3 regions of the Streptomyces asiaticus genome follow, and region 3 is predicted to be linked to each of the others. Evidence: riboswitches for the same ligand, from Rfam matches in the RefSeq annotation. Region 3 holds a riboswitch; each other region holds the start of a gene.

Region 1 (4,044 bases), 170 kb from region 3:
CTGCTCCAGGAAGTCCGCGAGGGTGCCGGGGTTCTCCTCGCCGCGGTCCTGCTCGAACTCCAGGGCCACGGCGGCGAGCTCCTGGAGGTTCTCGATCCGGGTCTCGTCCTGCGGATCGGTGGACGCCTGGAGCTCGGCCAGATAGCCGGTGCGCTCCAGCACCGCCTCCAGGACGGTGGCCGGGCCCGCCCCGGACTCCACGATGGTGTGCAGCTCCTCCATGAGCGTGTTGAACCGCTTGACGGCGTTGGCCGAGCGGGCCGCCATGCCGTACGCCTCGTCGACCCGGCGCAGCGCCTGCGGGAAGGTGATCTTCTCGCGCAGCGACAGCGCGTCGATCATGGCTTCCGCGCGCTCGCCGATGCCGCGCTTGGGCACGTTCAGGATCCGGCGCAGCGGGACGGAGTCCTCGGGGTTGGCCAGCACCCGCAGATAGGCGAGGACGTCCCGGACCTCCTTGCGCTCGTAGAAGCGCACACCGCCGACGACCTTGTACGGCAGCCCGACGCGGATGAAGACCTCTTCGAAGACACGGGACTGGGCGTTGGTGCGGTAGAAGACCGCCACGTCCCCGGCCTTGGCGTCGCCCGCGTCCGTCAGCCGGTCGATCTCGTCGGCGACGAACTGGGCCTCGTCGTGCTCGGTGTCGGCCACATAGCCGGTGATCTCGGTCCCGGCGCCGGCGTCCGTCCACAGGTTCTTCGGGCGGCGGTTCTCATTGCGCTCGATGACCGCGTTGGCCGCGCTCAGGATGGTCTGGGTCGAGCGGTAGTTCTGCTCGAGGAGGATCGTCCGCGCGGTGGGGTAGTCCTCCTCGAACTGGAGGATGTTACGGATCGTGGCGCCCCGGAAGGCGTAGATCGACTGGTCGGCGTCGCCCACCACGCACAGCTCGGCGGCCGTGGTCTCCTCGGTGTCGGTGCCCACCAGCTCGCGCACGAGTGTGTACTGCGCGTGGTTGGTGTCCTGGTACTCGTCCACCAGGACGTGCCGGAAGCGGCGGCGGTAGTGCTCGGCGACGTCCGGGAACGCCTGGAGCAGATTGACCGTGGTCATGATGATGTCGTCGAAGTCCAGCGCGTTGGCCTCGCGCAGCCGCGCCTGGTACATCACATACGCCTCGGCCAGCGTCTTCTCAAACCCTCCCCCAGACTCCGTCCGGGAGGTGCCCCCTGCCGCCTGCCCGGCGAAGGTCTCCTCGTCGATCAGCTCGTTCTTGAGGTTGGAGATCTTGGCGCTGAAGGACTTCGGCGGGAACCGCTTGGGGTCGAGATCCAGATCCCGGCAGACCAGCGCCATCAGCCGCTTGGAGTCGGCCGCGTCGTAGATCGAGAACGACGAGGTGAAGCCCAGCTTCTTCGACTCCCGGCGCAGGATGCGGACACAGGCGCTGTGGAAGGTGGACACCCACATGGCGTTGGCCCGGGGGCCGACGAGCTCCTCGACGCGCTCCTTCATCTCGCCCGCCGCCTTGTTGGTGAAGGTGATGGCGAGGATCTGGCCGGGGTGGGTGGAGCGGGCGCCGAGCAGATAGGCGATGCGGTGGGTGAGCACCCGGGTCTTGCCGGAGCCGGCGCCCGCGACGATCAGCAGCGGCGAGCCGGTGTGCTCCACGGCGGCCCTCTGCTGCTCGTTCAACCCCTCGAGCAGGGCGGACGGGTCCACGGCGGGCCGGGCCGCGCCGTCCCGGTAGTGGGCCTCCCGGGGCACGGGCGCGTCGAAATCGCCGCTGAAGAGGTGATGCGGCACGTCCTCGGCACCGCCGTGACCGGGGTGTGCCGATTCCTCGGGCGGCGGTGGCCGCTCCTCGTCCGAAGGAGGCCCGAGGTCCGCCAGGAAGCTGTCGTCAAAGAGGCTGCTCATCGCTCCCCGAGTCTAGGCCGCCCCACTGACAGCCGACGTCCGAACATCACGAAACGGTTTCGGGCAAAACGGTCACCAGTCTTCACAGGAGCCCCACGAGTTGGCTACCGTCCTGCGTCAGGCGGCCCGGAAGATCCGTCGGCGAACCACGTCGGCACGGGCGGCCTCCGCCGAGTCCGGTACGCCGTGAGGCGCCCGGAGCCGGGGACCCAACAACGCAACACCGGGGTGAATCGACCCGAAACGGTGCGGCACGGACAGTGCCGCCCGGACACGGCCGAAGGGCAGCCTTCCGTACCGCCCGAACCCGACAGCTAACCCGGTAGGCGGTCCACGGAAGGAGTCGCCTCCCTTGGCGTCGCACCGCAAGCCGCGGAGCCGAATACCCGCCCCGCTCACCGGTCACAGCCGCCGTACGGCCGTCGGGTTCACCACGGCCGCCCTCGCATCCGTCACCCTCCTCTCCCAGTCGGCCAACGCCGCGCCCACCGACCCCAAGCCGGCCGCCCAGTCGATCGAGCTCGTGAAGGAGAAGGTCGACAGCCTGTACCACCAGGCGGAGACCGCCACCCAGCGTTACAACGCCGCCAAGGAGCGCACCGACCAGCAGCGGGCCAAGGTCGACAAGCTGCTGGACTCCGTCGCCCAGCGCACCGAGAAGCTCAACGAGGCGCGGCGCATGCTCGGCAACTACGCCGCCGCCCAGTACCGCGACGGCGGAATGGCCCGCTCCGCCGCGACCCTGCTGTTCTCCAACGATCCGCAGGACGTCTTCGACCAGTCGCACCTGCTGGACCGGATGACCGGCCGGCAGAAGCAGGCCGTGGACGACTTCCAGAAGCAGCGGGTGAAGGCCGCCAAGGAGCGCGGTAAGGCCAGCGAGAGCCTCGCCTCGCTGACCGCGTCCCAGAAGCAGCTGAAAGTCCAGAAGAAGACCGTCCAGGACAAGCTGACCGAGGCGCGGCGGCTGCTGGCGAATCTGACCGCCAAGGAGAAGGCGCGGCTGGCGGCGATCGAGAAGAAGAAGGCGGAAGAGGCCCGCCGTAAGGCCGCCGAGCTGGCCGAGAAGCAGCGGCAGGAGGCGGCCGCGCGCAAGAAGCAGCAGGAGCAGGAGCAGCAGAACGCGGGTGGCTCCGGTTCGACGGCGCCCTCCACGCCCTCGGCCCCGGCCAACAGCTCCAAGGCGGCCCAGGCCATCGCCTTCGCCAAGGCGCAGCTCGGCAAGCCGTACGTCTGGGGCGCGACCGGGCCCAGCTCCTTCGACTGCTCGGGGCTGACGCAGGCGGCCTGGAAGTCCGCCGGGATCTCGCTGCCGCGCACCACCTGGGACCAGGTGAAGGCCGGTACGCGGGTCTCGACGTCGCAGCTCCAGCCGGGCGATCTCGTCTTCTTCTACGACGACATCAGCCATGTCGGCCTCTACATCGGCGACGGGATGATGATCCACGCGCCGAAGCCGGGCGATGTGGTGAAGAAGGCGCCGATCACGGAGATGCCGATCTACGGGAGCGTACGGCCCTCGTAGGCCCCCCTGATCCTGACGATGCCGCTGCCCGGGGCCGGGGCCCCGGGCAGCGGCATCGTCATCGGCTCAGCGGCGCCGTCAGCGCTTCAGTGGCGCCGTCAGCGCCTCAGGTGCCGGGCTTGCGCCCGTACACGTACACATCGTCGCCGTTCTTCAGCAGGCCCCAGTACTTCTTGGCGTCGCCCTTACGCATGTTGACGCAGCCGTGGGAGCCGGGCGGCGACCATACGCTGCCGTCGATCGAGTGAAACGCCTGGCCGCCGTCGAAGAACTGGCTGTAGGGCATGGCGACCTTGTAGAGCGTCGACCAGTGGTTGATGTTCCGCCAGTAGATCCTCTTCAGCCCGGTGCGGGTCTCGAAGCGGTCCCGCCCGGACCGCACCGGCACCGGTCCGTAGACCAGCCGGGAGCCGTCCTGGACCCAGCTCAGCTGGCGGGTGAGGTCGACGCAGGCGATCCGGCCCTTGTCGGTCGGGCAATTCCGCGCCGCGTTCGGGTTGTGCCCGGCGGCCTTCTGGGCGCTGATGAGGCTCATCACACGCGAAGTGATCGGGCCCGCGTAGCCGATCGTCGGGCTGACGCCGTGGTCGATCTGGAACTTCTGGATCGCGAGACAGTCCGCCCGCGACTGCCGCCCGTCCACCGGACGGCCCAGG
Region 2 (4,044 bases), 1.1 Mb from region 3:
GACCGTGACCGTGCTGGCGGTGGTGATCAACCGCGTCGTACGCCGCAGCCACCACCGGCTCGCCTCGGCGCGCGGTGTCGCGGAGGCGGCCCAGCGCGCCGTCCTGCCCGCGCCGCCCGCCCGGCTCGCCGGGCTGGAGATCGCCGCGCGCTACGTACCGGCGGAGAAGTACGCGGCGATCGGCGGTGATCTGTACGCGGTCCAGGACACCCCGCACGGTGTACGGCTGATCGTAGGGGACGTACGCGGCAAGGGGCTGGGGGCCGTGGAGGTCGTGGCGATCCTCCTGGGCTGCTTCCGGGAGGCCGCGGAGCAGGAGACGACCCTGGAGGCGCTCGTGGGTCGCCTGGAGCGGGCGTTGCGGCGCGAGGGCGCCCGGCGGGCCGACCTGGAGGTGGCCGAGGGGTTCACGACGGCCGTGGTGGCCGAAATTCCCCGTGGCTCCTCCACCCTGCGGCTGATCAACCGCGGCCATCCGGCGCCGTTGCTCCTGGAGGAGGGCGGCGCGGTGCGCGCCCTGGAGCCGGAGGCGTCGGCGCTGCCGGTGGGGATGGGGGAGTTGGCGGGTTGGCCGGACCGGGTGATGGAGCTGCCGTTCGCGGAGGGCGAGACGCTGCTGCTGTTCACGGACGGGGTCACGGAGGCCCGGGACCGCCATGGCGAGTTCTATGACCCGGAGGAGCGACTGCGCGGCCGCCGCTTCGCCGGTCCGCAGGAGCTGCTGGACGTGTTGGTGGCCGATGTCGAGCGCCATACGGGTGGCGGCACGTCGGACGACATGGCGCTGCTGGCGGTCCGTCGGACCCGGGCCCGCGGCAATGGACGGGACAACGGGCGCAACGGGCGGGACAACGGGGACAACGGGGACAACGGGGACAACGGGCGGGGCAACGGGCGAGAGGACGGTGGGGGCAACGACAGGCCGAACCCCGCGCCCTCCTAGCCGACCGGCCAGCCGCACCCCGGCGCCCGCACCGCACACCCTGCGTAACCAACCGAGCCCCCTCCGCATAACAATTGACGCACGATCGATCCGTATGCGGTTTTGCCAACTCTTGCCCCGCGCGTCGGCTCGCCCCTATTTGTCCCTCCTTGGGCGCTAAGTTCATGCCAAAGGTGCGCGGATTCCTCGGAACAGCTTGGAATCACCTCGCGCTCTCTATTAACGTTCGATAACGCAGCGCGGTCGTTACAACCGTCGCAAGGGCGGCACCGTGCGCCGTCGCCGAATCCCGTACGCACAGCGGCAGCACCGCACCACCAGCAGCACCAGGGAACCGGGGAACCAACACCTTGGGGTGAATCGGGTCGAACCTGACCCGTAGGAGACCTTCCTGCTCCGAACCCGTCAGCTAACCCGGTAGGCGAGAGGGAAGGAAAGGAGTGCGCCTCCGTGGCGTCCAACAGGTCTGTCCTGGCCGAGGCCCCGTATCGCACACGGGGAGGCGGTTTGGGGACCGCCACCGCCTACGGCCCCGGCTTCGACGCCGGTGGCGGGATGAGTTCAGGGGGCGGCCGATTCGCCCCCGACGACCCTTACGGTTTCGCCCCCGACGACCGCTACGCGGATGAGGGCGCCTCCGAGGGCCCGGAGGCCGGATTCGAGGCTGAGACCTGGGAGGAGTGGAACCCCACCGAGGAGTCCATCGCTCCCGTACGCGGCCGGCACCGCGTGGCCAAGCAGCGCGGCGGAACCATGGCGCGCAGCGGCGCCGTCCTCGGGGTCGGCGTGATCGCGGCGGTCGGTGCGGGCGGTATGGCCAGCGCCAAGGACCGTCCCGCGCTCCCCATATCCATGCCGGACCTCGGCCATGTCGCCGATCAGGTCAAGGCCAGCCTGCCCGCCGCCAAGGACCTGCCGGGCATCGGCTCCTGGGCGTCGGACGACAGCAGCGGCGCGCAGACCGCCGCAGCCCCGCTCTCCCAGGCCGGTCTGACCAGCGAGGACGAGCAGCGCGGCACCACCGACGCGGGCGAGGCGCTCCGCGCCCGCATCCTCCAGCAGGCCGAGAATCAGCAGAACGCGGCGGACGAGGACAGCCGCACCGCCGCGGCGCAGGCCGCCGCCAAGGAGGCCAGGGCCGCCGCGGGCAAGTCCGCCGACCAGGCCGCGGAGGCGGCCGCCAAGCGGAAGGCCAAGGCCGAGGCGGAGAAGCGGGCCGCCGAGCAGCGGGCGAAGGAGGCGGCCGAGAAGAAGGCCGCGGCCGAGCGCCAGGCCAGGCTCGCCGCCCAGTACACCCTCCCCGTCGCCTCGTACACCCTGACCGCCAGCTTCGGCCAGGCGGGCGACATATGGTCGGCCGACCACACGGGCCAGGACTTCGCCGCCCCGACCGGCACCCCGGTCAAGGCGTTGCACGGCGGCACCATCACCCAGGCGGGCTGGGCCGGCTCGTACGGCTACCGCATCGTGCTGACCATGAGCGACGGCACCGAGCTCTGGTTCTGCCACCTGTCCTCGATGGTGGTCACCTCCGGCAAGGTGTCGACGGGCGATGTCATCGCCCGCGTCGGCGCCACCGGCAATGTGACCGGTCCGCACCTCCACCTCGAGGTCCGGCCGGGCGGCGGCTCGCCGATCGACCCGATGCCCTGGCTGCGCCAGCACGGGCTGAACCCCTGATACCCCGGCGGCCCTGGCGCTCTCTCCCCCCTTGACGCCAGGGCCGCCGGTTCAGGTGCCGGTGGGGCTTTACGTCTCAACAAGGCTTCCCGTCCCGACGGGGCCGTCCCTCAGGAACGCACGCGGGAACAACGGGCTGGAACAACGGGCTGGAACAACCCCGCCCAGCCAACCGTTGGAAAGACGTATGGCTGACAACACACAGAAGATCGGTGATCTGTCCATCTTCCCGCTCTCCCTCGGCGGGAACGTCTTCGGCTGGACCGCGAACGAGGCCGAGTCCTTCCGAGTGCTCGACGCCTACGTGGCGGCGGGCGGCAACTTCATCGACACCGCCGATGTCTACTCCGCCTGGGTACCGGGCAACGAGGGCGGCGAGTCCGAGACCATCCTCGGCAACTGGTTCGCCTCCCGCGGCAACCGCTCCGACATCGTCCTCGCCACCAAGGTGGGCGGCGGCGTCCCGGAGCCGCGCGGGCTGACCTCGTCCGCCATCAAATCGGGCGTCGAGGAGTCCCTCCAGCGGCTGCGCACCGACTACATCGACCTCTACTACACCCACTACGACGACCCGTCGGTGTCGGTGGAGGAGATCATCACCACCCTGGACGAGCTGGTCCGGGAGGGCAAGGTCCGCGAGATCGCCGCCTCCAACGTCGGCGCGGACCGCCTGGAGGCCCAGTTGACCTTCTCCACCCGGGAGAACCTGGCCCGCTACGTCGCCCTCCAGCCGCACTACAACCTGGTCTCGCGCGACACCTTCGAGGGCGAGCTGTCCGAGGTCGCCGCCCGCCACGACCTGGCGACGATCCCGTACTACTCCCTGGCGTCCGGTTTCCTCACCGGCAAGTACCGCCCGGGCACGGCCGTCGACAGCCCCCGCTCCACGGGCGCGGCCAAGCACCTGGAGACCGAGCGCGGCCAGAAGGTCCTCGCCGCCCTGGACGACGTCGCCGCCAACCACCGCACCGAGCCCGCCACGGTCGCCCTGGCCTGGCTCCTCGCCCAGCCCACGGTCGTGGCCCCCCTGGCCAGCGCCAGCTCCACCGACCAGCTCCCCGCCCTCCTGGCCTCGATCGACCTCAAGCTGACCCAGCCGGAACTGGACCTGCTGACGTCGGCGTCGGACTGACGGGAAGACGGCGGACGGGGCGCGGTAAGGACTGAGCGGAAGACGGCGGGGCGGGGGCCGTAAGGACTGAGCGGAAGACGGCGGGGCACCGTAGAACGGCGGGCGGGCAACAAGCCCCGCCCGCCTGAGCCCCCCCGCACGAACGCGAACCGCTCCATACGGCCCAGGGACCCCCTACCGCCGATCGGCGAGAGCCCAGGACGCGAGGGCGACGCCACCGGCGACGGCGAAGACGGACGGCCAGGCCCCGATCTTCTTCGCCAGCGGATGCGACCCGGCGAACGCGGCG
Region 3 (4,044 bases):
AGGTTCGGCGCGAAGCCGCCCTCGTCGCCGAGGCCGGTGGACAGACCGCGCTCCTTCAGCACGGACTTCAGGGTGTGGTAGACCTCGGCGCCCCAGCGCAGGGCCTCGGAGAAGGACTCCGCGCCGATCGGCGCGATCATGAACTCCTGGATGTCCACATTGGAGTCGGCGTGCGACCCGCCGTTGAGGATGTTCATCATCGGCACCGGCAGCAGATGGGCGTTCGGGCCGCCGAGGTAACGGAAGAGGGGGAGGTCGGACGCCTCGGAGGCGGCGTGCGCGACGGCGAGGGAGACGCCGAGGATCGCGTTGGCACCGAGCGAGGACTTGTCCGGGGTGGCGTCCAGGTCGAACATCGCCTGGTCGATCAGCCGCTGCTCGGTGGCGTCATAGCCGACCAGCTCGGGGCCGATCTGCTCGATCACGGCGAGGACGGCCTTCTCCACGCCCTTGCCGTTGTAGCGGTTCTTGTCGCCGTCACGGAGCTCGAGGGCCTCGAAGGCGCCGGTGGAGGCGCCGGACGGCACGGCGGCACGGCCGGTGCTGCCGTCGTCGAGGCCGACCTCGACCTCGACCGTGGGGTTGCCTCGCGAGTCGAGGATCTCGCGAGCTACGACGACGTCGATGGACGGCACGAGGTTCTCCTTCGTATGGGTCTGCGGTAGCAGCACGAGCCTAACGGGCCGGGAGGGCTGCGCCCCGCGTTCGCCCGCCCCACGAGACAGGGGCGCGATACAAAACGCCAGATTCTGGATCAAAATCCAGAATTCCTGCGCATTGGGAAAGCCCCGGCAGGGCGCGCCATAGGGGCGGCACGCCCGGCCGGGGCTCGTTCTCGGGAGCCGGCCTCAGCTGGGGTCCCCGGGGGGAGTCCTCAGACCGGGGCCGTGACCATGACCGTGGCTGTGACCGGGGCCGCGGCCATGACCGTGGCCGTGGCTCAGCGGAGGTGCAGCTGCTGGCCCGGGAAGATCAGGTCGGCCTGCTCCACGATGTCCTTGTTCAGCTCGAAGACCTTCTTCCAGCCGCCCTTGACGTCGTGAGCCTTGGCGATCTTGCCGAGGGTGTCGCCGGACTTGACCTTGTACTCGCCGTCACCCTTCTTGATCGGGCCACGGGTCTGCTGCCGCGCGGCGTGCTCGGGCGCGGTGCGCGGCTGCGCCTTCGGCTGGGCCTTCGGCTGCGCCGACTGGGCGGCCGGGGCGGACTTGGTGGTCGCCGAGGACTGGTCCTGCGACCCGGAGGGCGCGGACGGCGCGGACGGGGCGGACGGGGCGGACGGGCTGCCGCCGGAGGTCAGACCCTTGCCGCAGACCGGCCAGGCGCCCTTGCCCTGGCTGCCCAGGACCTTCTCGGCGATCTGGATCTGCTGGGCCTTGCTGGCCTTGTCCGCGGTGGAGGCGTAGGCCGTGCCGCCGTAGGCGGCCCAGGTGGAGCTCGAGAACTGCAAGCCGCCGAAGTAGCCGTTGCCGGTGTTGATCGACCAGTTGCCACCGGACTCGCACTGCGCGACCTGGTCCCACTGCGAGGTGGTGGCCGCGGAGGCGGAGGTCGCCCCGATGAGCGGTGCCGCCACGGCGGCACCGGCGAGACCGGTGAGCGCGGCGATACGGGTGGCCTTGGAGGGGCGGCGGTGCTTCCCGTTGGACTTGAGCATTTTGGTTCGTTTCCTCACCGACGCCTACGAGGTGAGCTGTCGGGTTCGGACGTGAGTTGCCCGGCCGGTCGCGATGGTCGCTCCCGGCTTCACCCCTAGCCGACAAGCCCGTGTCCACAGGCCACTCGGCACCTACCTTGGGTCCCCCGCTCCTGCCTTCGGCGCTGACGCGTCGGTTTCCCCCCGACCGCCGGCAGGATTCGGCGTGACGATCGACGGTGCCCGCGGTGGCGAGCGGAAAGACGTTAAACACACCTGCCAAGAACGTTCAAACACCCCAAGGGCAGCGAATGGGGCTGTAATTGATCTCACCCGGCCCACATCGACGCAGGTGGGGCCGGGTGAGGAGGGATCGGACACGAGGCGCGCCCCGGAAAATGTGACGAGATGTATGTCTCACCGGGTCCAGATCGGGCAATTCCCCCCGAATCACTGCTCCCTGATGGTCAGGTCAAGTCGCTGACCAGGGATGATCAGATCGGGGTCGGTCCCGATGAGGTCCTCGTTGGACTCGTAGAGCCCTTCCCAACCCCGGGACACATTCTGGTGCTCGGCGATCCCTGACAGGTTGTCACCGGGGCGAACAGTGTAATCGCCGTCCGTGGAGCCCTCGTCGCGGTCCGAAGCGCCGCGCGAGGCATGGCGCCCGGAGGGCCGTGCGCTCCCGGCGTCGCCGTCGTCGGCCCCCTCTCCGGCGTCCGGGGAGCCGCGGTGGCGGCCGGAGGGCGACGGGTCGGCCGAGGGGGTCCTGGAGTCGTCCGACGCCGAGGGGCGGTCCGAGCCCGAGGGGCCGTCCGCATCCGCATCATCCGCCGCCGGGTCGTCCGAGGCGGAGCCGTCCAACCCGTCGGGGGACTTGGAGGTGTGGGGCGCCTCCGGGTCCTCGGCCGACCCGGACGCGTCCGGCGCGTCCTGCCTGTCGGCGCCGTCGGACGTCCCCGAACGGTCGGCGTCCGAGGAGGAGCCGTCCCGCCCCCGGTCCCCCGGGTCGTCATCGCCACGCCCCGCCCCCGGGTCCGAGGTGGCCGTGGTGCCGGGGTCCACATCGGGGGCGCCGCCGCCGTCGGTGAGCCCGGCGCCCAGCGCACAACTCGGCCAGGCGTCGGGGCCGCGGTCGCCGAGGATCGCCTCGGCGACGGATATCTGCTGGGAGCGGCTGGCGAGGTCGGGGCGCGGGGCGTACTCCGTGCCGCCGTACTTCTTCCACATGTCGAGGGTCAGCTGGAGCCCGCCGTAGAAGCCGTTGCCCTCGTTGGCGCTCCACATACCGCCGCTCTCGCACTCGGCGACGTGATCCCATGTGGCGGTCTGCGCGGCCTGTGCGCCGGTCGCCCCGAAGAGGGGCATGGCGAGGCCCGCTCCCGTGACCCCCGCCGCGACGATGATGGCCGGAGCCTGACGGGGGCGACGGTGTCGACCATTACCGGAACGCATGCGATTGACCTCTCCTATGGCGCTATGGCCCTATGGCGACAAGGTTTGCCGGTGAACATAGCGAGGGCACTCGATCATCACAAGGCGATGTATCCCAGGTCACGCCAAGGTCACACGGCTGATCATTCATCACCTATGTCCGCCCGTACGGGCCTTGGGGGCCGCAGCCGCCCGTTTCGCGGGGCTCAGCCGTCCGCGGAATTCCAGGTCACCGGGAGCGTGCGCAGCCCGCGCATGATCAGCCCGCCGCGCCACCGCAGCTCGTCCGGATCCTCCGCGAGCCGCAGCCCGGGCAGCCGCCGCAGCAGGGTGGCGATCGCGGTCTGGGCCTCCAGCCGGGCCAGCGGGGCGCCCAGACAGTAATGGATGCCGTGGCCGTAGCCGAGGTGCTGATTGTCCCGGCGGGTGAGATCGAGGACGTCCGGCTCCGCGAACCGTTCGGGGTCCCGGTCGGCCGCGGCGAGCACCACCAGCACCGGCTCCCCCTCGGCGATGTGCTGCCCGGCGAGGGTGAGCGGCTCGGTGGCGAACCGCCAGGTGGCGATCTCCACGGGTCCGTCGTAGCGGAGCAGTTCCTCGACCCCGGCGGCGAGCAGCCGCTCGTCCCCTTCTTCCATGGCCCGCCGCATGAGGGCGCGCTGCTCCGGATGGCGCAGCAGCGCGTAGACGCCGTTGCCGATGAGATTGACGGTCGTCTCGAAGCCGGCGAAGAGAAGGATGAAGGCCATGGCCGCGGCCTCGTTCTCGGTGAGGTGCTCACCGTGGTCGCTCGCCCGGATCAGCCCCGAGATCAGATCCTCCCCGTCCTCTTCTTCCCTGCGCTCCGCGAGTTCCAGGCGCTTGCGGTGGATCAGCTCGCCCAGATACGCCCGGATCCTCTTCACCGCGCGGGCCACTCCGCCGCGCGGGCCGCCGCCGTGCCGGATCATCGCGCCCGCCCAGTCCCGGAAGTC

Evidence for each region. A riboswitch is a leader RNA that binds a small molecule or an ion and turns the genes downstream of it on or off. The one in region 3 is predicted to bind cyclic di-AMP.
Region 1: another riboswitch for cyclic di-AMP. It lies ahead of KHP12_RS24040 (C40 family peptidase); the one in region 3 lies ahead of KHP12_RS23295 (transglycosylase family protein).
Region 2: another riboswitch for cyclic di-AMP. It lies ahead of KHP12_RS28315 (M23 family metallopeptidase); the one in region 3 lies ahead of KHP12_RS23295 (transglycosylase family protein).

What each region holds. Positions count from the first base shown of each region.
Region 1 covers NZ_JAGSHX010000006.1:3,945,320-3,949,363, forward strand. Annotated here, with positions in the region: gene pcrA (DNA helicase PcrA) at 1-1,863, opposite strand, end outside; cyclic di-AMP (ydaO/yuaA leader) riboswitch at 2,022-2,207, shown strand; gene KHP12_RS24040 (C40 family peptidase) at 2,216-3,388, shown strand; gene KHP12_RS24045 (L,D-transpeptidase) at 3,495-4,044, opposite strand, start outside.
Region 2 covers NZ_JAGSHX010000006.1:4,925,558-4,929,601, forward strand. Annotated here, with positions in the region: gene KHP12_RS28310 (PP2C family protein-serine/threonine phosphatase) at 1-943, shown strand, start outside; cyclic di-AMP (ydaO/yuaA leader) riboswitch at 1,241-1,382, shown strand; gene KHP12_RS28315 (M23 family metallopeptidase) at 1,394-2,623, shown strand; gene KHP12_RS28320 (aldo/keto reductase) at 2,811-3,755, shown strand; gene KHP12_RS28325 (hypothetical protein) at 3,930-4,044, opposite strand, start outside.
Region 3 covers NZ_JAGSHX010000006.1:3,776,122-3,780,165, forward strand. Annotated here, with positions in the region: gene eno (phosphopyruvate hydratase) at 1-635, opposite strand, end outside; gene KHP12_RS23295 (transglycosylase family protein) at 941-1,657, opposite strand; cyclic di-AMP (ydaO/yuaA leader) riboswitch at 1,664-1,831, opposite strand; gene KHP12_RS23300 (LysM peptidoglycan-binding domain-containing protein) at 2,087-3,091, opposite strand; gene KHP12_RS23305 (cytochrome P450 family protein) at 3,277-4,044, opposite strand, start outside.